2 regions of the Acidovorax carolinensis genome follow, and region 2 is predicted to be linked to the other one. Evidence: predicted binding sites of a transcription regulator. Region 2 holds the regulator's gene; the other holds the start of a gene.
What was found. Region 2 encodes FNR, which switches genes on or off when oxygen is low (the NO sensors DNR and NnrR bind a similar motif). Its sites were predicted from a motif close to TTGATNNNNATCAA; they were not measured.

Region 1: the regulator FNR is predicted to act here: its motif matches at 5,724-5,737, upstream of cyoA (ubiquinol oxidase subunit II).

Annotation. Positions count from the first base shown of each region.
Region 1 covers NZ_CP021361.1:455,168-466,090, reverse strand. Annotated here, with positions in the region: gene CBP34_RS02255 (trypsin-like serine peptidase) at 548-2,017, opposite strand; gene ruvA (Holliday junction branch migration protein RuvA) at 2,061-2,633, opposite strand; gene CBP34_RS02245 (PhoH family protein) at 2,681-3,640, shown strand; partial or broken gene ybeY (rRNA maturation RNase YbeY) at 3,695-4,152, shown strand; gene CBP34_RS02235 (MFS transporter) at 4,202-5,536, opposite strand; gene cyoA (ubiquinol oxidase subunit II) at 5,834-6,886, shown strand; gene cyoB (cytochrome o ubiquinol oxidase subunit I) at 6,895-8,898, shown strand; gene cyoC (cytochrome o ubiquinol oxidase subunit III) at 8,891-9,526, shown strand; gene cyoD (cytochrome o ubiquinol oxidase subunit IV) at 9,527-9,955, shown strand; gene CBP34_RS02210 (SURF1 family protein) at 9,972-10,790, shown strand; gene CBP34_RS02205 (ATP-binding protein) at 10,780-10,923, shown strand, end outside.
Region 2 covers NZ_CP021361.1:1,602,341-1,613,263, forward strand. Annotated here, with positions in the region: gene ccoG (cytochrome c oxidase accessory protein CcoG) at 1-499, shown strand, start outside; gene CBP34_RS07555 (FixH family protein) at 566-838, shown strand; gene CBP34_RS07560 (hypothetical protein) at 898-1,191, shown strand; gene fnr (fumarate/nitrate reduction transcriptional regulator Fnr) at 1,214-1,936, opposite strand; partial or broken gene hemN (oxygen-independent coproporphyrinogen III oxidase) at 2,127-3,508, shown strand; gene CBP34_RS07575 (sulfite exporter TauE/SafE family protein) at 3,539-4,276, shown strand; gene CBP34_RS07580 (HD-GYP domain-containing protein) at 4,463-5,743, shown strand; gene CBP34_RS07585 (sensor domain-containing protein) at 5,740-8,181, shown strand; gene CBP34_RS07590 (sulfite exporter TauE/SafE family protein) at 8,261-9,076, opposite strand; RNA gene ssrS (6S RNA) at 9,151-9,330, opposite strand; gene CBP34_RS07595 (cell division protein ZapA) at 9,412-9,771, opposite strand; gene CBP34_RS07600 (DUF904 domain-containing protein) at 9,768-9,989, opposite strand; cobalamin riboswitch at 10,026-10,262, shown strand; gene CBP34_RS07605 (TonB-dependent receptor domain-containing protein) at 10,343-10,923, shown strand, end outside.

The DNA of each region.
Region 1 (10,923 bases), 1.1 Mb from region 2:
AGAAGGGCAAACGGGAGGATTTTATTTTTGAACACTGGCAGCCCTTGGCATGATTAATTTCGAATTCGGACCGAGCCCTGTGCAGGGCAAGGTGATGGGGTGCAAGTGCCAAACAAATCTGGTGCCGTCCTTGATTTATTTAATCTCTCTACCGTTATTTCAATTTAATCAGTAACTTTAATAACTAGATGTAGTCCAAACACCTGAATACTGCAGCGCGCAAAAAGCAGCAAGCCCCGCACGGTGATCGCGGCCGGGCCCGAATTGGGTTTTCTTGCAGGTGTTTTGACGGAACGGCAGTGGTTTGCTGACCGCAGGTGCGAGGCGGCAGCCCTCTTGCCGAGGTTTGTCTACAGACTGTCCGGGCGCGTGGTCAGGGGTGCAGAACGCTGTTAACCAGAAAGTGGCGCTGGCCGCCAATGTGGGACCGGCCTCTGCGGGCGATGCCGCGACAGCCGGGACCACGCGCTTAGTGGGCGCGGAAGCGAAGTCGTCAGACTGAAGATTTATGCCATGGAGCACCACTGAGGAAGTGGTGCGCTCTGGCTCATGGCGCCGGTTTCAGCCAGTTTTTGAGGGCCGCCTGGAATGCCAGGTCATAACGGCCGTAGTAGTCGTAGCCGGTGGGGTTCTGGCAAGTGGCGCCACCACCCAGCAGTTGCCCTGCCACATAGCGTTTGCTGCCGATTGGCAGGAACAGACTCGTGCCGCTGCTGCCGCCCTCGGTGGTACCTGCACTCCAGCCCACGGCCAGAAAGCGCCCGTCCTGCGAGGTGCTGACCTGGCAGGTTTCAAAAGTGCAGTTGTTGAACTGTTTCACCGCACCCTCACTGAGCTTCTGCAAGTCGCCCTGGGGGTGGTGGATGCTGAGTGCTCCGGCCCCCTCGGCCACGGCGCCAAAATACGAGCCGGCAAACACAATACCAGCTGGCGGCGCGGCGTTCAGGCGCATGAAGGACGTGTCGGTAGCAGCCTGCGCGTACAGCAAGGTCGCACCACCATGAAGGCGCCGCGCGCCCGCGTTGACCTCGCTGGTGTCGCAAGCGGCAGAGCGGTAGAACCAGTCGGTCGTCACAGAAGACGCCGCCGTCTGCGTGGAGACGCAGTGGTTGGCGGTCAGAAAATACGGAGTGGTGCTCGATTGCGCATCGTTGAGCAGCGTCCCCGTGCAAACAAAGGTGCTGCCGTTTTCCACAAAAATCATGCGAGCCACAGAGCGGCTTTCACTGCTGTACTCAGGCCGACACGACACGTCGATATTGCAAGTGGCAGCCTCGCCCACCTTGGTCAGACTGGACTGCGCCGCGCGGTCTGGCTCCACATAAAAGTGCGACAGCGTGGGCACGCCGATGTCGAGCTGGGCCAGGTCGGCATTGGCCGGCAACTCCAGCTCCAGCGTGGTCTCGGCGCCGCCGAAATCGGGGCTCCAGTAGGTGATTGCCGCGTCGCCGGTGTCGCCCGCCTGCAGATTGCGCGCAATGGTGCCGAGCACCTCTTCGCCCGACACCTCGAACACCGCCTCACCGGCCTGCGCATAAAAGCGCAGCGTGCTGCCCGCCGGCAGCGACCGCACCCGCAGCCCCAGGCGCACACCCAGGGCACCTTGCGCCTCAAAGCTGATGGCGGCACGCTGCGTGCCGCGCTCCGTGGCGGACCACTGCAACTGGCTACGCAGTCCCGACGAAGTGGCCGTGGCGGCCACGGCGCGGGCCAGGCCAATTTGCTGGCGCACACCGTTGCTCTGGTTAGACGCTGCCTTTTTCTGCAGTGGTTGCAGCGCTGTGGCCGCCAGCGGCCCCAGCCGAACGGGTTTGGCCTGCGGTGCACGCCCTGCGGTAGGCAACGGGGATGCCGCTGCCTTTGGCGCGCTGCGCATGCTCGGGTCAAACGGCTCGATCCGGTCGGCGGCCGATGTGTCGGGCGCGGGCGATCCGCCACCGCCACCACCGCCGCAGGCGACCACGAACAGCGCCGCACCGGCGACGCACACCCACTGCTTGGATTGTCGAAACTTCATGGCAACCTCGTCCTGGATTCGTTTGGTTAGATTGGGGGGGAGGCTATTTCGCCAGCGCCTTGAGCGCCAGCTTGATGCCGTCACTCACGCCCACATCCGGCGGCAGGGCCTTGAGCGCCGCTGCCGCTTCCTTGTCGTTGTAACCCAGTGCCAGCAGCGCCTGCAGAATATCCACCTGGGCATCACTGGTTACCTGCGCGTGCGCGCCCATGTCGGCGCCCAGCTTGCCCTTGAGCTCAAGCAGCAGGCGCTCGGCAGTCTTCTTGCCGATGCCCGGCACCTTGACCAGTCGGCCCGCCTCTTGCAGCGTGATGGCCTGCGCCAGATCGCCTACGCCCATGCCCGAGAGAATGGACAGCGCCGTGCGCGGCCCCACGCCCGAAATTTTGATGAGTTCGCGAAACGCCTGGCGCTCGGGCGCTGTGCCAAAGCCATACAGCAACTGCGCATCCTCGCGCACGATGAACTGCGTGAGCAGGCTCACGCGCTCGCCCACGGCGGGCAGGTTGTAGAAGGTGCTCATGGGCACATTCACGTCGTAACCCACGCCGTGGCAGTCCAGCAGCACCTCGGGCGGGTTCTTCTCCAGCAGGGTGCCGGTCAATTTGCCTATCATTGATGTCCTTTGCCGCGCCCTGCGGCGATCCAACGGGAATTATCCGCGTGATCCTGCGCCACACCTTCACTCCCCACAACAATACCCGCCTCACGCACCTGTGCGGCCCGGCCGACGTGCACCTGCGCACCATCGAGGTGGCCCTGCAGGTAAGCATTGCGCACCGGCATGAGCAGTTCAAGGTGGACGGCCCCAAGGCCAAGGCCACGCAGGCCATGGAGTTGCTGCAGGCCCTGTACGAAATGGCCGAACGCCCCATCACCGAGGACTACCTGCAGCTCATGCTGGCGGGCGACAGCTCGCTGGTGGAGGCGCCCGAGGGCGCCATCGTGCTCAACACCCGCCGGGCCGACCTGCGCGGGCGCACGCCCACGCAAAACCTGTACCTCGAAAACATTGCCACGCACGACATCACCTTCGGCATCGGCCCTGCCGGCACGGGCAAGACCTATCTGGCCGTGGCCTGCGCCGTGGATGCGCTCGAGCGCAGCGCCGTGCAGCGCATCGTGCTGACGCGCCCCGCCGTCGAGGCGGGTGAGCGTCTGGGCTTTCTGCCGGGCGACCTGGCGCAGAAGGTGGACCCGTATTTGCGGCCGCTGTACGACGCCCTCTATGAGCTGATGGGCTACGACAAGGTGCAAAAGGCGTTCGAGCGCAACGCCATCGAAATCGCCCCGCTGGCCTTCATGCGCGGGCGCACGCTGAATAACGCCTTTGTGATCCTCGACGAAGCGCAGAACACCACGCCCGAGCAGATGAAGATGTTCCTCACCCGCATCGGCTTTGGCGCCAAGGCGGTGGTGACGGGCGACGTGAGCCAGATTGATCTGCCCAAGGGCGCCATGAGCGGCCTGATCGACGCCGAGCGCGTCTTGAAGCGCGTGAAGGGCATCGCCGTGACGCGCTTCACCAGCGCCGACGTGGTGCGCCATCCGCTGGTGGCGCGCATTGTGGACGCCTATGACGCGCCACGCCGCGCGCCGGCCCTGCGTGGTCGGGCCGCATGAATGCTCCTTATTTAATAGCTATTAGCGCTTGATACATAAGCGCCAAAGGCATAAATGACCTTGAATCAACTCTCCCTGTCGCTGCAGTTCGGCCGTTTTGACGGCGCCGCCGCCCACCGCGCCGTGCTGCCGCGCCACAAGGTCACGCGCTGGATTCGCCACGCGCTGGCCACCGATGCAGAGATCACCGTGCGCATCGTCGATGCCGAAGAAGGCCAGCAACTGAACCGCGACTACCGCAAGAAAGACTACGCCACCAACGTGCTCACCTTCGATTACACGCAGGAGCCCGTGGTGACCGCCGACCTGGTGCTCTGCGCCCCGTGGTCGAGCGCGAGGCGCACGAGCAGAACAAGAGCCTGGAAGAACACTACGCCCACCTGCTGGTGCACGGCACGCTGCACGCCCAGGGCTGGGACCACGAAACCAGCACCGCCGATGCCGACGAGATGGAGGCCTACGAAACCGCCATCCTGCAGGAGCTGGGGTTTGCCGACCCCTACGCCAGATAAGCGCAACCAAGGCGGGGCGCGCCGCTGGGGCGCATCCCCATCGGCACAGTCACTCCTTGCGCTCGATCAGCCGGTTGATACGCAGGGCCGCCAGGGTGCACACCACCCCCGACAGCAAATACAGCGATACGGCCCCCACGCCAAACCGGGCCGAAAGCCCCAAAGCCACCAAAGGGGCAAAGCCAGCCCCGAGCAGCCACGCCAGGTCGGCCGACAACGCAGCCCCGGTGTAACGGTATCGGGCCGAGAAATTGGCCGTGACCGTACCCGATGCCTGACCATACGACAGCCCCAGCAGCACAAACCCGACGAGCAGGAACACGTTGTTGCCCACCTGGCCGGCGCCCAGCAGCCAGGGCGCGGTGAAGCTGAACAGCCCGATCAAGACCGCCATGGCACCGAGCAGATTGCGTCGCCCCACCCGGTCGGCCAGCCACCCGGACAGCACCATGGCGGCAGCTGCCAGCAAAGCACCCACAATCTGAACACTGAGCACTTCGGTGATGGATTGTTCCGAATACATGGCAATCCACGACAACGGAAACACCGTGGCCAGATGGAACAACGCAAAGCTGGCCAGCGCGGCAAAGGCGCCCAGCAGCACATTGCCGCCTTCATGGCGCATCACCTGGGTTGCGCTCACCGGCTGCAGCTCAAGCTGCTGCAACCGCTCGGCATACGACTGGCCCACCACCAGGCGCAAACGGGCAAACAGGGCCACCACATTGATGGCAAAGGCGACAAAGAAGGGATAGCGCCATCCCCAGTCGAGGAATTCAGCCACACTGAGGCTGCTGTACAGGTAGGCAAACAGGCTGGCCGCCAGAATGAAACCCACTGGGGCGCCCAGCTGCCCGATCATGGCAAACCAGCCGCGCCGCTCCTGGGGAGCGCTCATGGCCAGCAGCGAGGGCAAACCATCCCAGGTGCCCCCCAACGCCAGCCCCTGCCCGATGCGCAGGATGACGAGCGCAGCAATGGCCTTGCCTCCCGCCGACGCGTAGCCGGGCAAGAACGCCATGCCCGCAGTGCACGCCCCCAGCAGGAACAGCGCCAGCGTCAGCTTGGTGCCCCGCCCCCAGCGCCGCTGCACCGCCATGGAAATCGCCGTGCCCACCGGCCGCGCCACAAACGCCAGTGAAAAGATGGCAAAGGCCATCAAGGTGCCGTCCAGCCGCGACAGATACGGGAAAAGCAGCGAGGGAAAAACCAGCACGCTCGCAATGCCGAACACAAAGAAATCAAAGTATTCGGACGACCGCCCAATGATCACCCCCACCGCGATCTCGCCGGGCGTCACATCCTCATCGGTATGGGCCCGCGCCAGCGACACCGAACTCTCAAAATTGGGCACAGGCAGTGCGGCAGAAATTTGGCTGACCATATTGACACTCCTCAAGCAACGGATGCGAACAGCTCTGTTCTACACCGGAAAGCCCCCTTGTCGCAGCGCTTTTGCGGACTTGGCCCATAGGAAAACCCTGATGACCAGCACCCCAAAATGGGCAAATTGCCGTGCGCAGAAGACGCAGGAAAACCACCGAGACAAGCACAAAACCGGCGGGGCATCATTGATCTTGGACAAAATGTCCAATGGACAATTTCGCTGGCAGTACTACATTGCGAATCCTCAGTCACTCGCGTTTACCCCTAAGCACTTCGTGGTCGCGCCACCCCCAGCATGCTCAAAAACAAGAAACTTCGCAGGCCCGCCTGGCTTGCAGCCGTCGCCATGACGACCTTACTCGCCGGCTGCAGCAAGGCGGTCGTTCTGAACCCGGCCGGCGATATCGCAGCCCAACAAGGTCAGATGGTCATCACCGCCACGCTGCTGATGCTCGTCATCATCGTGCCGGTGATCGCGCTCACCCTCTTTTTTGCCTGGAAGTACCGCCAGGGCAACACCGAGGCCGAATACGACCCCGAGTGGCACCACTCCACCACACTGGAGCTGGTGATCTGGACCGTGCCGCTGCTCATCATCATCGCCCTGGGGGCGCTGACCTGGATCGGCACCCACAAGCTCGACCCCTATCGTCCGCTGGACCGCATCGACGCCCAGCGTCCTCTGGCCGCCAACGTGACGCCGCTGGAGGTGCAGGTGGTGGCGATGGACTGGAAGTGGCTTTTCTTCTATCCCGAGCAAGGCATTGCCATGGTGAACGAGCTGGCTGCCCCGGTGGACCGCCCCATCCTGTTCAAGCTGACAGCCACGTCCACCATGAACGCGTTTTACGTGCCGGACCTCGCCGGAATGATTTACGCCATGCCGGGCATGCAGACAGAGCTGAACGCGGTGATCAACAAGCCCGGCGTATTCAAGGGCATGTCGTCGCACTACAGCGGCGCGGGCTTCTCGGGCATGACCTTCAAGTTCCACGGTCTGAGCAACGATGACTTTGCACAGTGGGTGCAAAAAGCAAAGACGGAAGGCAAGCCCCTGGACAAGGGCGCCTACCTGAACCTGGCCAAGCCCAGCGAGCGCGATCCCGTCCAGCGCTTTGCCAGCGTGGAAGAAGGCCTGTACGACAAGGTGCTCAACCGCTGCGTGGAAGACGGAAAGATGTGCATGCACCACATGATGGCCATCGACGCCCATGGCGGTGATGCCTATGTGCGCGCCGCAGGCCTGAACCTGCCGCAGGACTGGTGCACCGCGCAGAACGCCGCCCAGGTGGTGGCCGCCATCGACAACCGCAACGCACCGACATCCGGTGCCAGCCTCCGCCAATGAGTCTCCCTATGTTCTCCGAAACCGTTTCTCCCTCCCACTGGGCTCTGGGCCGACTGAGCTGGGACGCCGTACCGATGGCGCATGAGCCCATCGTGCTGTGGACCTTCATCGCCGTCGTACTGGGCGGTATCGCCGTCATGGCGGGCATCACCAAGTTCCGCCTGTGGGGCCCGCTGTGGCGCGACTGGATCTGCAGCATCGACCATAAAAAGATCGGGATCATGTACATGATCCTGGGCCTGGTGATGCTGCTGCGCGGCTTTGCCGATGCCGTGATGATGCGCCTGCAACAGGCCATGGCTTTTGACGACAACCTCGGCTACCTGCCGCCGCACCATTACGACCAGATCTTCACCGCGCACGGCGTGATCATGATCTTCTTCGTAGCCATGCCGCTGGTCACGGGGCTGATGAACTACCTGGTGCCGCTGCAGATTGGCGCGCGCGACGTGTCCTTCCCGTTCCTGAACAACTTCAGTTTCTGGATGACCACTGCCGGCGCCGTGCTGGTGATGGTGTCGCTGTTCCTGGGCGAGTTTTCCACCTCGGGCTGGCTGGCGCTCTCGAACCTGGGCGCGCAGAGCCCGAGCACCGGGCTGGATTACTACATCTGGGCGCTGCAGATTGCCGGGGTGGGCACCACGCTGTCGGGCATCAACCTGATCGTGACCATCATCAAGATGCGCGCGCCCGGCATGAGCCTGATGAAGATGCCCGTCTTCACCTGGACGGCCCTGTGCACCAACGCGCTGATCGTTGCGTCCTTCCCCGTGCTGACGGCCGCGCTGGTGCTGATGTCGCTGGACCGCTACGTGGGCACGAACTTCTTCACCAACGAACTGGGCGGCAACCCCATGCTCTACGTGAACCTGATCTGGATCTGGGGCCACCCCGAGGTCTATATCCTGATCTTGCCCTGCTTTGGCATCTTCTCCGAGGTGGTGGCCACGTTCTGCAAAAAGCGCCTGTTTGGCTACACCTCGATGGTGTATGCCACGGTGGTGATCACCATCCTGTCGTATCTGGTGTGGCTGCACCACTTCTTCACCATGGGCTCGGGCGCGAGCGTGAACACCTTCTTTGGCATCACGACGATGATCATCTCGATCCCGACGGGCGCGAAGATCTTCAACTGGCTGTTCACCATGTACAAGGGCCGCATCCGCTTCGAGCTGCCCATGATGTGGACGGTGGCCTTCATGATCACCTTTGCCATCGGCGGGATGACCGGCGTGCTGCTGGCCGTGCCTCCGGCCGACTTCGTGCTGCACAACAGCCTGTTCCTGATCGCCCACTTCCACAACGTGATCATTGGCGGCGTGCTGTTTGGCCTGTTTGCCGGCATCAACTACTGGTACCCCAAGGCTTTTGGCTACAAGCTTGACCGCACCTGGGGCCTGCGCTCGTTCTGGCTGTGGGTGGTGGGCTTCTGGGTGGCGTTTGGCCCGCTGTATGTGCTGGGCCTGATGGGAGTGACACGCCGCGCCAACCACTTTGAAGACCAGTCGCTGCAAATCTGGTTCCAGATCGCGGCGTTCGGCGCCTTCCTGATTGCTCTGGGCATCGCCTGCTTCCTGATCCAGATCGTGGTGAGCTACCTCAAGCGCGAGCAGCTGCGCGACTGGACCGGCGACCCCTGGGATGCGCGCACGCTGGAATGGGCCACCTCCTCGCCCCCGCCCGACTACAACTTTGCCTTCACTCCCGTGGTGCATGAAATTGACGCATGGTGGGACATGAAGAAGCACGGCTACCAGCGGCCGCACACTGGTTTTGCCCCCATCCACATGCCTGCCAACACGGGCTCGGGAGCAGTGATATCGGCCCTGTCGCTGGTCTTCGGCTTTGCACTGATCTGGCACATGTGGCTGCTGGCAGGCGTGTCGTTTGCCGCGCTGCTGCTGGCCGCCATCGTCCACACGTTCAACTACCAGCGTGACTTCTACATCCCGGCATCCGAAGTGATCTCCACCGAAGAAGCCCGCACACTCCAACTGGCCCGCCATGTCTGATATCCGCCTCCCCGCTGGCGCCGCCGCAGGCGCCCTGGCCCAGCGCGAGTACCACCTCGCACATGAGCCCCATCCCGAAAACGGCACGGCCCTGGGTTTCTGGCTGTACCTGATGAGCGACTGCCTCATCTTTGCCGCCCTGTTTGCCACCTACGGAGTGCTGGGCCGCAGCTATGCGGCCGGTCCCACGGGCGCGCAGCTGTTTGACCTGCCGCTGGTGGCACTCAACACGGCCTTCCTGCTGCTGTCATCCATCACTTTCGGCTTTGCCATGCTGGAAAAGCAGAAGCAAAACGTCAAGACCACACTCGCCTGGCTGGCAGTCACCGGGGTGCTTGGCCTTTGCTTCCTGGGTCTGGAGCTGTATGAGTTCTCGCACCTCATCCACCAGGGCGCAGGCCCGCAGCGCAGCGCCTTCCTGTCGGCGTTCTTCACGCTGGTGGGCACCCACGGTCTGCACGTCACCTTTGGCCTGATCTGGCTGGTGGTGCTGATGGTCCAGATTGGCAAGCATGGCCTGATCCCTGCGAATACTCGCCGCCTGATGTGCCTGTCGATGTTCTGGCACTTTCTGGACGTGGTCTGGATCGGTGTCTTCACTTTTGTGTACCTGATGGGGGTGCTGTAAATGAGCGCACAACACACACACAATGCCCATGGGCATGACGACCATCACGGTCACCATGATGATGGCCCGCACAGCACCTTCTCGGGCTATATGGCCGGTTTTGTGCTGTCCATCATCCTCACCGCCATTCCGTTCTGGCTGGTCATGGCCAAGGTGATTGCCGACCGCAACACCGCCGTGCTGGTACTCGGTGGCTTTGCGGTGATCCAGATCCTGGTGCACATGGTGTTTTTCCTGCACATGAACGGCAAGGTCGAAGGCGGCTGGACCCTGCTGTCCACCATCTTCACCGTGGTGTTTGTGGCCATTGCCATCGCCGGCACGCTGTGGGTCATGTTTCACATGAACACCAACATGATGCCCGAGCACCCGCAGGCGACCGCCGCGGCGCAGCACGGGCCGGGTGCTGCGCACAACACCGCCCCCTGACCGGCACCTCCCCACTGTGTCCACACCGCAGGCGGGCCGCAAGGGCCCGCATTCCAACGCAACCCTGGCGATGCTCACTTTGGTGGGCATCGCGCTTTTCATGGGATTCATCGCACTGGGTGTGTGGCAGGTGCAGCGCCGCGCCTGGAAACTCGACCTCATCGAGCGCGTCACGCAGCGCATCCAGGCAGCGCCCGGCGCATTGCCTCCTCAGGCACAGTGGCCCCAGGTGGATGCTGCCACGCATGGATACCAAGCCGTGCGCCTGCAGGGGCAATGGTTGGCAGAAAAAACCGTGCTGACACAGGCCACCACCGCACTCGGGTCGGGCTATTGGGTGCTCACCCCTTTGCAACTGACCGATGGCACGCAGGTGCTGGTCAACCGGGGATTCATTCCACCGGAGCAGCGCGCACAGTGGCAGGGACGCCAGGCCATTGCAGCGGCGGAACCCGTCACGGTCGAAGGCTTGCTGCGCATGAGCGAGCCTGGCGGTGGATTCTTGCGCCGCAATGACCCGGCGGCGCAACGCTGGCATTCGCGCGACGTAGCAGCCATTGCCCGGAGCCGCCAACTCACGCAGGCTGCACCATTCTTTGTGGATGCAGGCATACCTGCGCTGCAAGGCGCCAGCACGACAGAACTTTCCTCGTCACCGCAGGGTCCGTGGCCGCGCCAGGGCATGACGGTGGTGCGCTTTGCCAACACCCACCTGGTCTATGCGCTCACATGGTTTGGAATGGCACTCCTGGTTGTGGTGGCGGCGGGGGTTATGGCACGCTACGAGGTCCGGCTGCGTACGTCCCGCAGCAAAGACCCCGCCCATGAACAGTAGCGCAAGCCCTTCCATCCCGCCCTCGAGCAAGGCCCGCTTTGCGAATGCATCCGCCGGCCTCAAGAACCTGCACCAGCTAATCCAGCTGCGCTGGATCGCCGTAGTGGGCCAACTGCTCACCATCGAAGCCACC
Region 2 (10,923 bases):
GATGCATTACCCCAGGGGGTTGATCCGTTATTCGACCCAAAATGGTGTCCTGCATCGCTGGAGTCAGTCGCAAATTTTGCGACATGTCTTGCGTCCTCGCGTGCTCATCTACACCGCGGTTCTGATTGCCTTGTGTGTGGGCATGTTGGCCAGCCTGGCAACACGCACCCCCTTGAAGGTCGATATAGTGCGTGACCGTGCTGCCTTGTCCCGCATTGTTGCGGGCGGTAAGCTCGAAAACGTGTATCGGTTGCAGATCATGAATGCCACAGAGGCTGCGCAGCGCTATCGCATTGCAGCGAGCGGGCTCGATGGCCTTGAAGTGGCATCGGAGCGGGAGATTGAAATTGGTGCCGCAGAATCCCGCTGGGTGGCTGTGCGGCTCCAGATACCCTATGGATCGGCCGCTCCGGGCTCTCACACGATTCATTTCGATATTTCGGCACCGGAAAGCGGTGGCAAAGTTACCGAGAAATCCATTTTCCTGGTGCCACGTTAGGTGAAGGTCGCTTAATGGCTCCAGGGCGTCTTGCGAACTGTATTGCTGACAAGCTGAGAAATTTTTATGTCATCCAGCCCCGTTGTTACTCCTAAATCGCAGCCCTGGTGGAGATTTGGTCATGTCTGGCTGGTGATTGCCGGGCCGGTCATTGTGGTGATCGCCGGCTTTGTCACGCTGTGGCTGGCTGTCAGTCGGCCTGACCCCGTCGTAGAGGAAGACTATTACCGCAAGGGAATTGAGATCAACCAGACGCTCGCGCAGCCTGAAAAAAGTTTGGCTCCCGCAGTCAAGGCCCGTAACCACGCGGCGACACCTGCTGGGGATCAACCTCGCTGAGCTTTGATGCTAGCCTGGTGTAGGCAAATCCCCTCAGCAAAACCTTAGGAGACAACACAATGTGGACGCAACGCCTGATGTGGATTGCATGGCCTGCCTTTTTGGTAGCAGGCGTTCTGGAAATGCTGGTTTTCGCCATGGTGGATCCGCAGGATCTGCATTGGTTTGGTCAGCCGTTGACGCTGTCGCGCCAGGGCGTTTATACCCTTGCGTTCTTTGTTTTCTGGATCATTACCATGGTTGCCAGCGCGCTGACGACCCTGCTGTCTATGTCACCCTTTGAACTCAACCGCTGCCCTGTGGCCCCGCAGGCACGCCCGGATGATTGTCACAAGGCTTCATCGTGCCCCTAAGAGGCACATTTCTGTATGACGATCAGTGGCAGGCCTGCTGATTGTTAACGATGCGCTTGAGGGCCTCGGTATCCAGAATGCGGACATGGCGCTGTTTCACTTCCACGGTGCCTTCTTCCACAAATTTCGAGAACGTGCGGCTCACGGTTTCCAGTTTGAGTCCCAGGTAACTGCCAATTTCTTCCCGCGTCATCCGCAATACCAGTTCGGATTGCGAGAACCCACGGGCGTGCAGGCGTTGCACCAGATTGAGAAGGAACGCCGCAAGACGCTCTTCGGCGCGCATGCTGCCGAGCAAAAGCATTACACCGTGCTCGCGAACGATTTCGCGGCTCATGATCTTGTGAACATGGTGCTGCAGGGCGTTGACTTCGCGCGACAGTTCTTCGATGCGATCAAAGGGCATGACGCACACTTCGGCGTCTTCGAGGGCGATGGCGTCGCAGGTATGGTGATCGTTGACGATGCCGTCGAGCCCAATAATCTCACCGGCCATCTGAAAACCCGTGACCTGGTCACGCCCATCTTCCGTGGCGACGCAGGTCTTGAAAAATCCTGTGCGAATGGCATAGAGAGAAGTGAATGACTCTCCATTGCGAAAGAGGGTACCGCCACGCTTGATCTTTCGTCGCACGGCCACGATGTCGTCAATGCGTTGCAACTGCTGTTCGTTCAAACCTACGGGCATGCACAGTTCTCGCAGGTTGCAGTTGGAACAGGCGACTTTGATGGTTTGCGGATTCATGGACACTGGAACCTGGTTGGGCCGGGATAATTGGCTGATATCTGTTGGGACGCAATTGTCCCGCGCTGCGCGCCCGGCGGCTGATATGAATCAAATTGTCACCGCTGCGTCCCTTCATGTTCTTGATTAAAGTCAAGGACGTCGGTCGAAGGGTACGGCACAGTATCAATGCACGCAAGGATATTTTCCCATGACCGCTGTTTCACCAGAACTTCTGCGCCGTTTTGACGTGCCAGGACCTCGTTATACCTCCTATCCCACCGCAGATCGGTTTGTGGAGGCGTTTGGGCAAGAGGACTATGTGCTGGCGCTCTCGCAGCGCCGGGTGGGTACCACGGCCATGGCGCTGCCGCTGTCCCTGTACGTCCACATTCCGTTTTGCGAATCGCTGTGTTACTACTGCGCTTGCAACAAGATCATCACCAAGCACCATGACCGTGCCGATGTGTATTTGCGCTATCTGAGCCGCGAAATTGATCTGTACACGGCCCACTGTGGCACCGGGCAGGTAGTCAGTCAGCTTCACTTGGGCGGGGGCACGCCAACCTTTCTGTCGGATGACGGCCTGCGGCAGCTCATGGCAACGCTGCGTCGCAGCTTCTCGCTTGCTCCGGGCGGCGAATACTCCATTGAGGTCGATCCCCGCACAGTCACTGCCGATCGCTTGGCAGTGCTGGCTGAGCTGGGTTTCAACCGGCTGAGCTTCGGCGTGCAGGATTTCGATACCGAGGTGCAGAAGGCGGTGCACCGTATCCAGCCGGCAGATCAGGTGTTTGCGCTGGTGGAGGCATCCCGCGCCCTGGGCTTTGAGTCCGTCAACGTGGACCTGATCTACGGGCTGCCACGCCAGACGCCCGAGTCGTTTGACCGTACATTGGCACAGGTGGTGCAATTGCGCCCCGACCGGATTGCCTTGTACGCCTATGCCCATCTACCCGATCGTTTCAAGCCGCAGCGGCGCATCATATCGACTGAGTTGCCTGCAGCGTCTGCCAAGGTGACCATGCTGTCGCGCTCGCTGGACGCATTCATGGACGCGGGTATGTCTATGTGGGCATGGACCACTTTGCCCTGCCCACCGATGCTTTGGCTGTTGCCAAACGGCAGGGGCGACTGCATCGCAACTTTCAGGGCTACAGCACCCAGCCCGATTGCGATCTCATTGGCCTGGGCGTGTCAGCCATCGGCAGGGTGGGTGCCACCTACAGTCAGAACGCCAAGTCGCTGGAGGAGTACTACGACCACCTGGACCAGGGGCGCTTGCCCGTGGTGCGAGGATTGGCCCTGAACCGTGACGATCTGGTGCGCAGGGCTGTCATCATGGCGCTCATGTGCCAGGGCGAATTGCAGTTTGAACCCCTCGATCAGGCGTGGCTCATTGATTTTCGGAAGTATTTCGCTCCCGAACTGGAGCAGTTGGAGACCATGGCCGAGCAAGGGCTTGTCGTGTTGAGTGCCGAGGGCGTCAAGGTGACCTCCATGGGCTGGTTTTTTGTGCGCGGCATCGCGATGGTGTTTGACCGCTATCTGCAGGCTGACCGCAATCGGGCGAGGTTTTCGCGCATCATCTAGGGTGACCATTCCAACGGAGTATCAGGTTTCATGCTTGCGCCCCTCGCCGTAACGGCCTTGCTCATGGGGCTCGCCGGTGGGCCTCATTGCTTGGCCATGTGCTCTGCACCTTGCGGTGCGCTCGTGGGTCAAGCGACGACCTGTTCGACCACAGGTGATGCCAGCAACACCACCTCTCGGCCGGTACTGTGGCGTCCCCAGGGTGGGGTGCCGCGCCGGTTGCTTGCGTTCCACGTCGGGCGGCTGTCGGGCTATGCCGGGGCGGGCGCCCTTGCGGCGTTAGCCATGGACAGTCTGGCTTGGCTGACGCAGCAAACCATGGCCCTGAGTCCGGTATGGACCCTGATGCATGTCGCGGTCATGGCCTGGGGGTTGATGATGATGGTGCAGGCGCGCCAGCCTGCCTGGGTGGAGCAGGCCGGTCGCACGGCCTGGCGCCGTGTGCAACCCCTTGTCCGTGCACCGGGCGGGCTGATGGTGGCGGGAGCGCTTTGGGCGCTCATGCCCTGCGGATTGCTTTACTCTGCGTTACTGGTTGCAGCGCTCAGTGGGGGCGCGCTTCAGGGCGCTGCCACCATGGCGCTGTTTGGTGTGGGCAGTGGCCTGTGGCTGGTGGGCGGCCCTTGGGTGTGGGGCAAGTTGCGTTCACACCTCAATGCCGCGCGGGTCAATTGGGGAACGCGGCTGGCGGGCGCATTGTTGGTGGGGGTGGCAGGCTGGGCTTTGTGGATGGACCTGGTCTATAAGCCCTCGCTCTGGTGCCGGTAGTCGATAGTCTCCGGGCTCGAGCGGGTAGCTCTGGGCAGCAGCCTCAGGTACTTTTGACGGTTCTGTGTCGCAGAGTTGCCCGACGCTGCAGCTTTTTGGCTGCGAAGCGCGCGCTGGATGGCGAAATGGCGATAATTGCTGTAACTGTTGGTGGAATTCATATCACCATGTTTCGCCCCCTGTGTCGTGAATTCTTCGCTCCTCATTGATATCAGCCAGCTTCGTGTCGGCATGTACGTTCAGCTCGATTTGGGCTGGATGCGTCACCCGTTCCCGGTGAGCAGCTTTCGCATCGTGTCCGCAGACCAGATCGCCACCCTCAGGGAGCTGGGTCTCAAAGAGGTGCGTTACTTCCCCAAAAAAAGCGATCCTGAACTGTTTGCGCCGGATGCGGTCCCCGGCGACGCGCCCGACACCCTTGCTGCGGAATTGGGCGCAGACGCAGTGACCGTGGTTTCTGCTGACGAGGATTCCATCGCGGACCAGAACCGTGCCCACCTGCAGCTGCAGAACCGGGTGCTGGCCGCGTGCAACCAGCGCTTCGGCGAAGCCACCCGGCAATACCAGGCGGTGGAGCGTGCGGTCGCAGAGCAGCCCGGCTTGGCTCGCACCCAGTGCGAGGCGGTGGTGTCGGATTGCCTGAGGGAGTTGCTCGCGAACGGCGACTCCGTGATCCGTCTCCTGTCAGAGGGCGTGGGCGAGAGCAGCGCACTGCATCCGGTCAACGTGATGGTCATCAGCCTCTTGCTGGGCAAGGCGCTGGGCATGAAAAGCCCTGAACTGCACGAACTCGGTATCGCTGCGCTGCTGCACGATCTGGGCAAGCTCAACGTGCCGACCGCCGGCTTCATGCCGGCCGAACGGCAGCGTTATGAGTCCCATGTAGGGCAGTCAGTCACCTTCGCGCAATTGATGGGCTTGTCTGATTCGGTCTTGACAGCGATTGCGCAGCACCATGAAATGGCAGACGGCAGCGGATTTCCCTTGCATCTTGTGGGCGAGGACATGGGACGTCCGGGCCAGATTTTGGCCTTGGTCAACCACTACGACCGGATGTGCAATCCCGCGGCAGGTGTGGATGCCTTGACGCCCCACGAAGCCCTGTCGGTGATGTTTGCCCAGCTCAAATCCCGCTTTGATCCGGTGGTGCTCGGCGCCTTCATCCGCATGATGGGCGTGTATCCGCCGGGATCGGTGGTCCAGCTTGTCAACGACCGCTACGCCATCGTGGTGTCGGTCAACTCGTCCAGGCCGCTTCGGCCCAAAGTGATCGTTCACGATTCCCGGGTTCCCAAGGATGAGGCACCGGTGCTGGACCTGGAGGCGATGCCTGAACTGGGCATACGTCGCAGCCTGAAACCTGCCCAGTTGCCGCGCGATTCCCTCGACTACCTTTCGCCCCGTCAGCGGATCTGCTATTTTTTTGAGCGCGCGGTGGATCCCGGTCCTGACGAGGCGCAAGCGTGAGCCAGTTGCCACCGCAGTCTTGGCTGGACGGCCTGCTGGAGGCGGTGTGGCTTGTGGATGGCAACAGCTTACTTATCCTGCAGGCGAACAGGGCGGCCGAGCAACTGGCCGGCAGGTCCGCAGTTGACATGGTGGGCAAGCCGGTGACATGCCTGGCGGCAACGCCCGAGGATCACGCATTCTGGGCTGGGCCCCTTGCCACCCTTTTGGAGGGCATTCGCTCGCATACCAGTGTGTTGCGGCCAGATGGCTTGCTGGTGCCAGTCGATCGCAGTGTGAGCTGTGTGGACCAATGCACTGGTCATGCGGTTCTCATGCTGACGATGCTCGATCGCAGTAGCCAGGAGGCCACAGAACAGGAGTTGGAGACCCTGCTTTCGGAATTGCGCGCCACCCTCGACTCCGCTGCGGACGGCATGCTGGTGTGCGGTCTTGACGGGCGTGTGCGCGCCTTCAACCAGCGGTTGGCGCAAATCTGGAGCATTCCCCGCGACCTCCTGGTGCAGCGCAACGACACTGCGGTGCATGACCATATGGCCTCAAGAGTGGTGGATCGCCAGGACTACCAGGAACGCCTGATTGCCATCGAGCGTGAGCCGCTGCTGGAGACCGCCGACATCCTGCAGTTGCACGGTGGCATGACGGTGGAGCGTCGCGTTGTGCCCCAACTTCACCAGGGCCGCCCCGTGGGGCGCGTGTATTCGTTCAGGGATATCACCCGCCAAGCCGAGATGCAGGCCAGCTTGCGCCTGGCTGCACGGGTTTTCGATTCCAGCCTGGATGCGATTTTCATCGCAGACAGCCGGCACCATTTGATGCGCATGAACCCCGGTTGCGAGCGATTGGTAGGCCCCTGTGCAGACGCTTTCGTGGGGTGTATGGCGGCGTCCCTTTTCGGTAACGGGTCGGATTCCTCGTTCATGGAGCAGGTACTGGCGGGTTGGAATAGCGACGGCTACTGGGAGGGTGAGCTCTGGCTGCCCCGCGACAACGGCGCCTACTGCGCCGTGCAACTTTCCTGGGTGGCCCTGCGCGATGACGAAGGCCGACTGGTGCAAAGCATTGGCTTCATGCGAGACCTTACGTTGCAGCATGCTGCCCAAAAACGCATTGAAGAGCTCGCGTACAGCGATGTTCTGACCGGTCTGCCCAACCGGCTGCTGCTGTCTCAGCGCGTGGATACCGCAATCCAGGGCGCTCGTGCCAGCGACACGGGTTTTGCCATCCTTTTCCTGGACCTCGACCGGTTCAAGATCATCAATGACTCTCTCGGTCATCCTTTTGGGGATCGGGTATTGCAGTTGGTCGCCGAGCGTCTGCAGGCCTGTCTGCGACAGACGGACATGCTCTGCCGCCTCGGTGGCGATGAGTTTGTGATCTACCTGCATGGGGCCGACGCCGTTGTGGCGGAAAGCGTGGCGCGCAGGATCCTGGATGACATGCTCAGCCCCTATTTGCTCGATGGCATGGGGTTCTCCATCCAGTGCAGCATCGGCATGGCGTTGTATCCGCAGGACGGGGCCACTCTCGACGACCTCATCAAGCAGGCTGATACAGCCATGTACCGTGTCAAGGATCGGGGGCGTGGCAGCTATGGCTTCTACCAGCCGCAGATGAACGCGAACCTGTTGTCTCGAATGAAGCTCGAGCACGCCATGCGCCAGGCGCTGGGTGAGCAGCGTCTGGACGTGCATTACCAGCCCCAGGTGAATCTCCTTACCGGCAGGATCGTTGGGGCGGAAGCGCTCATCCGCTGGACGGATCCCGAGTTTGGTGCGGTGTCACCCGCACAGTTTGTGCCCTTGGCCGAGGAGTCGGGCTATATCGTGACGCTGGGGGCGTGGGTCATGGAGCAGGCCGTGCGCGAGGCCGCCCAATGGATGCACGAGGGCATGCCCATTTTGGTGTCCGTCAATGTGTCTGCCCTGGAGTTTCGCCAGACTGATTTTGTTGAACGCGTGACCCGTCTGCTGGCCGTGCACCAGTTGCCACCGACCTTGCTGGAACTGGAGCTGACCGAAACCATCCTGCTGCAGGACGCGCAGGAAATGGAGCTGCGATTGGGCGCCCTTGCAGGGCTTGGTGTGGGACTGGCGATTGACGACTTTGGTACGGGCTACTCCAGTCTGGCCTACCTGAAGAAGCTGCCCATCCACAAGCTCAAGATCGACCAGTCATTTGTGCGGGGCCTGCCCGAGGACGACGGCGACCGCGCCATTGTCAGTGCCATCATCAGCATGGGGCATGCGCTGCGTATCGAAGTGGTGGCAGAGGGGGTGGAAACCACCACCCAGCGTGCCGTGCTGCAGCAGATGCAGTGTGAGCATTTTCAGGGGTTCCTGTGCTCACCTGGCCTGCCCGCGGCCGAGTTCCGCCAGTTGTTGGGCAAATCCACCCACGGACTGGCGCAGTTTGCGCCAGCGACGCCGATCATTTAAATCGCGACCATGTTCTCCGGCCGGTGCATGGACCGGACCGCCGCATGATGCGGCCGCCCACGCATCGCTGGGTGCTGGTTCAGAAGGCCGACAAGCCTTTCCAGAGCATGTAGGCTGCCAGCATGAGAAGCAGGCTGGCAAAAACGCGTTTGAGCTGTTTGACCGGCAGTTGGTGCGCAGCCCGGGCACCCAGGGGCGCGGTCAGAACGCTGCACGTGGCAATCACTGCCAGAGCAGGCAGCCAGATATAGCCCAGCGAGGCAGGGGGCAGGTCCGCCACGGATTGACCGCCCACCGCATAACCCACCACATTCGCCAGGGCAATGGGAAAGCCGAGTGCCGCGCTGGTGGCAACCGCATTGTGAATGGCCACGTTGCACCAGGTCATGAACGGCACGCTGACAAACCCACCGCCCGCGCCCACCAGGCCGGACAGGAAGCCAATCAGCCCGCCCGCCACGAGTTGCCCACCGGTTCCCGGCATCTGCCGGGACGGCGCCGGCTTCTTGTCCAGAAACATCTGAAAGGCCGAGAAGCTCACGAAAAGCCCAAAGAAGATCGCCAGAAATGCACCCTTGAGCAGCGCGAAAACACCTAGGCTCGCTACCAGCCCGCCCAGCACGATGCCGGGCGCCAGCCGACGCACGATGTCCCAGCGCACGGCTCCCCGCTGGTGGTGTGCGCGAACGCTGGAAACCGAGGTGAACATGATGGTTGCCATGGAGGTGGCAATAGCCATCTTGACGGCAAGACCGGGTGCCACGTGCTGGTGACCCAGGATGTAGGTCAGAAAAGGCACCAGCAGCATACCGCCGCCAATGCCGAGCAGCCCCGCCAGAAAGCCGGTGCCCAGACCGAGGACTCCGAGTTCAACAATCAGAAGGGGGTCGAGCATCATGGGAAAGAATTCGGGAAGTCTGAATGTGCCGCATCGGCGCCGCATGTTTGAGCGCCGACGGAGAAGAAAAGAGGGTGTCTGCAAGTGCCACCGGACCGGCATCCTGAACCGGGGGTTCAGGTGGGCGAGGGCAGCCAGGCGTTGGGTTCATCTGACGCGAGATGATCACGCTCACCGGGCAATGTACCAAGCCCGTGCTCAGTGAGCATTGGTTCAAGGAAATATAAAGCCCGGCAGCACCGCAGACGCCGCTATTGTAGGCGTTGGCCGCGCGAACTGCAGGCACTGCGCGATGTAAAGATGGCAACCGACGATGCGCCGCAGGGCTTGCCTCAGAGCAGTCGTCCGTCATCGCCCAGGGCCTCATCCAGTCGCTGCACGAGCGACTGCAGCCGCTGGGTATCGGTGCTTGCTTCAAGCGGCTGGCTGGCGGGCCCACTGGCATGGGTTGGGGTGGCTTGAGGGGCAGGCGCAGCCGCCAGAGCGGTGGCATCGCGGTCGGCGATGTCAAACGCAAGGTTCAGTGCGGCCAGCACCGCAATGCGTTCGCGCGACCGCACCTTGCCGGCGTCGCGTATGCGCGTCATGGCGGTGTCCACACGCTCCACCGCCTCCAGCAGCCGGGACTCGTGCCCTTCGGGGCAGGACAGCAGATAGCTTTGCTGCAGGATCTGCACCTCGATTTGCTTCATTCGGAATCCTTGGGGGGCGGAGCGGGAGGCAGGCGTTCCAGCAATGCATCCACGCGGGCGCGGGCAGCGCTCAGGCGCGATTTGAGGGAGTCGCGCTCCTGCGTGAGGGCCGCCACCTGGGTGGTCAGCAGGGCGTTGGTGCGTTGGAGTTCCGCGTGGCGCAAGAGCAGCCGCTCAACGCGTTCGGCGATCTGGTCGATGGTGGAGGGAGCGTCCATACAGCCCGCGATTGTAGGGGGGCGCACCCGGAATGCCCTTAAAATCACGCCGTTGGTGCTCGCGGTGTGGTTCACATACCGCAGTTCAACGGGAAGCAGGGAGGTTTCACCAAACATGGTGCGCCCAGCCTGCGCTGCCCCCGCAACGGTCAGCGGACGAATCATTCGATTCCCTCTCCATTCACAAGCCACTGGGCGCCTTGAACAAGCGCCTGGGAAGGCATTGGAGGGCGTTCCGCCAGCCCGGATACCGGCCAACACGGTGGTTGCGTGCGCCTTTTAGGCAAACGCAACCTTGTCTCCCACATGCTGGCGGGGAAGCCGGCTCGGGTTGTTTGTTGACGATGATTCCTATGAAAAACCGTAACCCTCGTGCGCGCCGTGTTGCGCCGCTGTGCCTGCGCCCTTGCGTGCTGGCTGTTCTGTCTTTGGTGTCCGCCCACGCGGTGCAAGCGCAGTCGCTCGCTGCACCCATGCTGCTGGCGCAAAACGCGCGCATGCCGTCACTGCAAGACACCGTGGTGACCGCCACGCGCACCGAGCAGCCCCTGGCCGATCTGGTGGCCGATGTGTCCATCGTGGACCGCGAAACCATCGAAAGCAGCGGTGCCACGGGCCTGGCCGATGTGCTGGCACGACTTCCGGGCATCGAGATTTCGCGCAACGGTGGCGCAGGCAACGCCAGCAGCGTTTTTCTGCGCGGCGCCGAGTCGCGATTCACGGCGGTCTATATCGACGGCGTGCGCATTGACTCGCAGTCCACCGGCGGCGCGCAGTGGGAGCAGATCCCGCTGTCGCAGATCGACCGCATCGAAGTGCTGCGTGGCCCGGCCGCTGCGGTCTATGGATCGGACGCGATTGGCGGCGTGATCCAGCTTTTCACCCGCCGGGGCGAAGGCCCCGCCAAGCCCTATGTGGGCGTGGGCATTGGCAA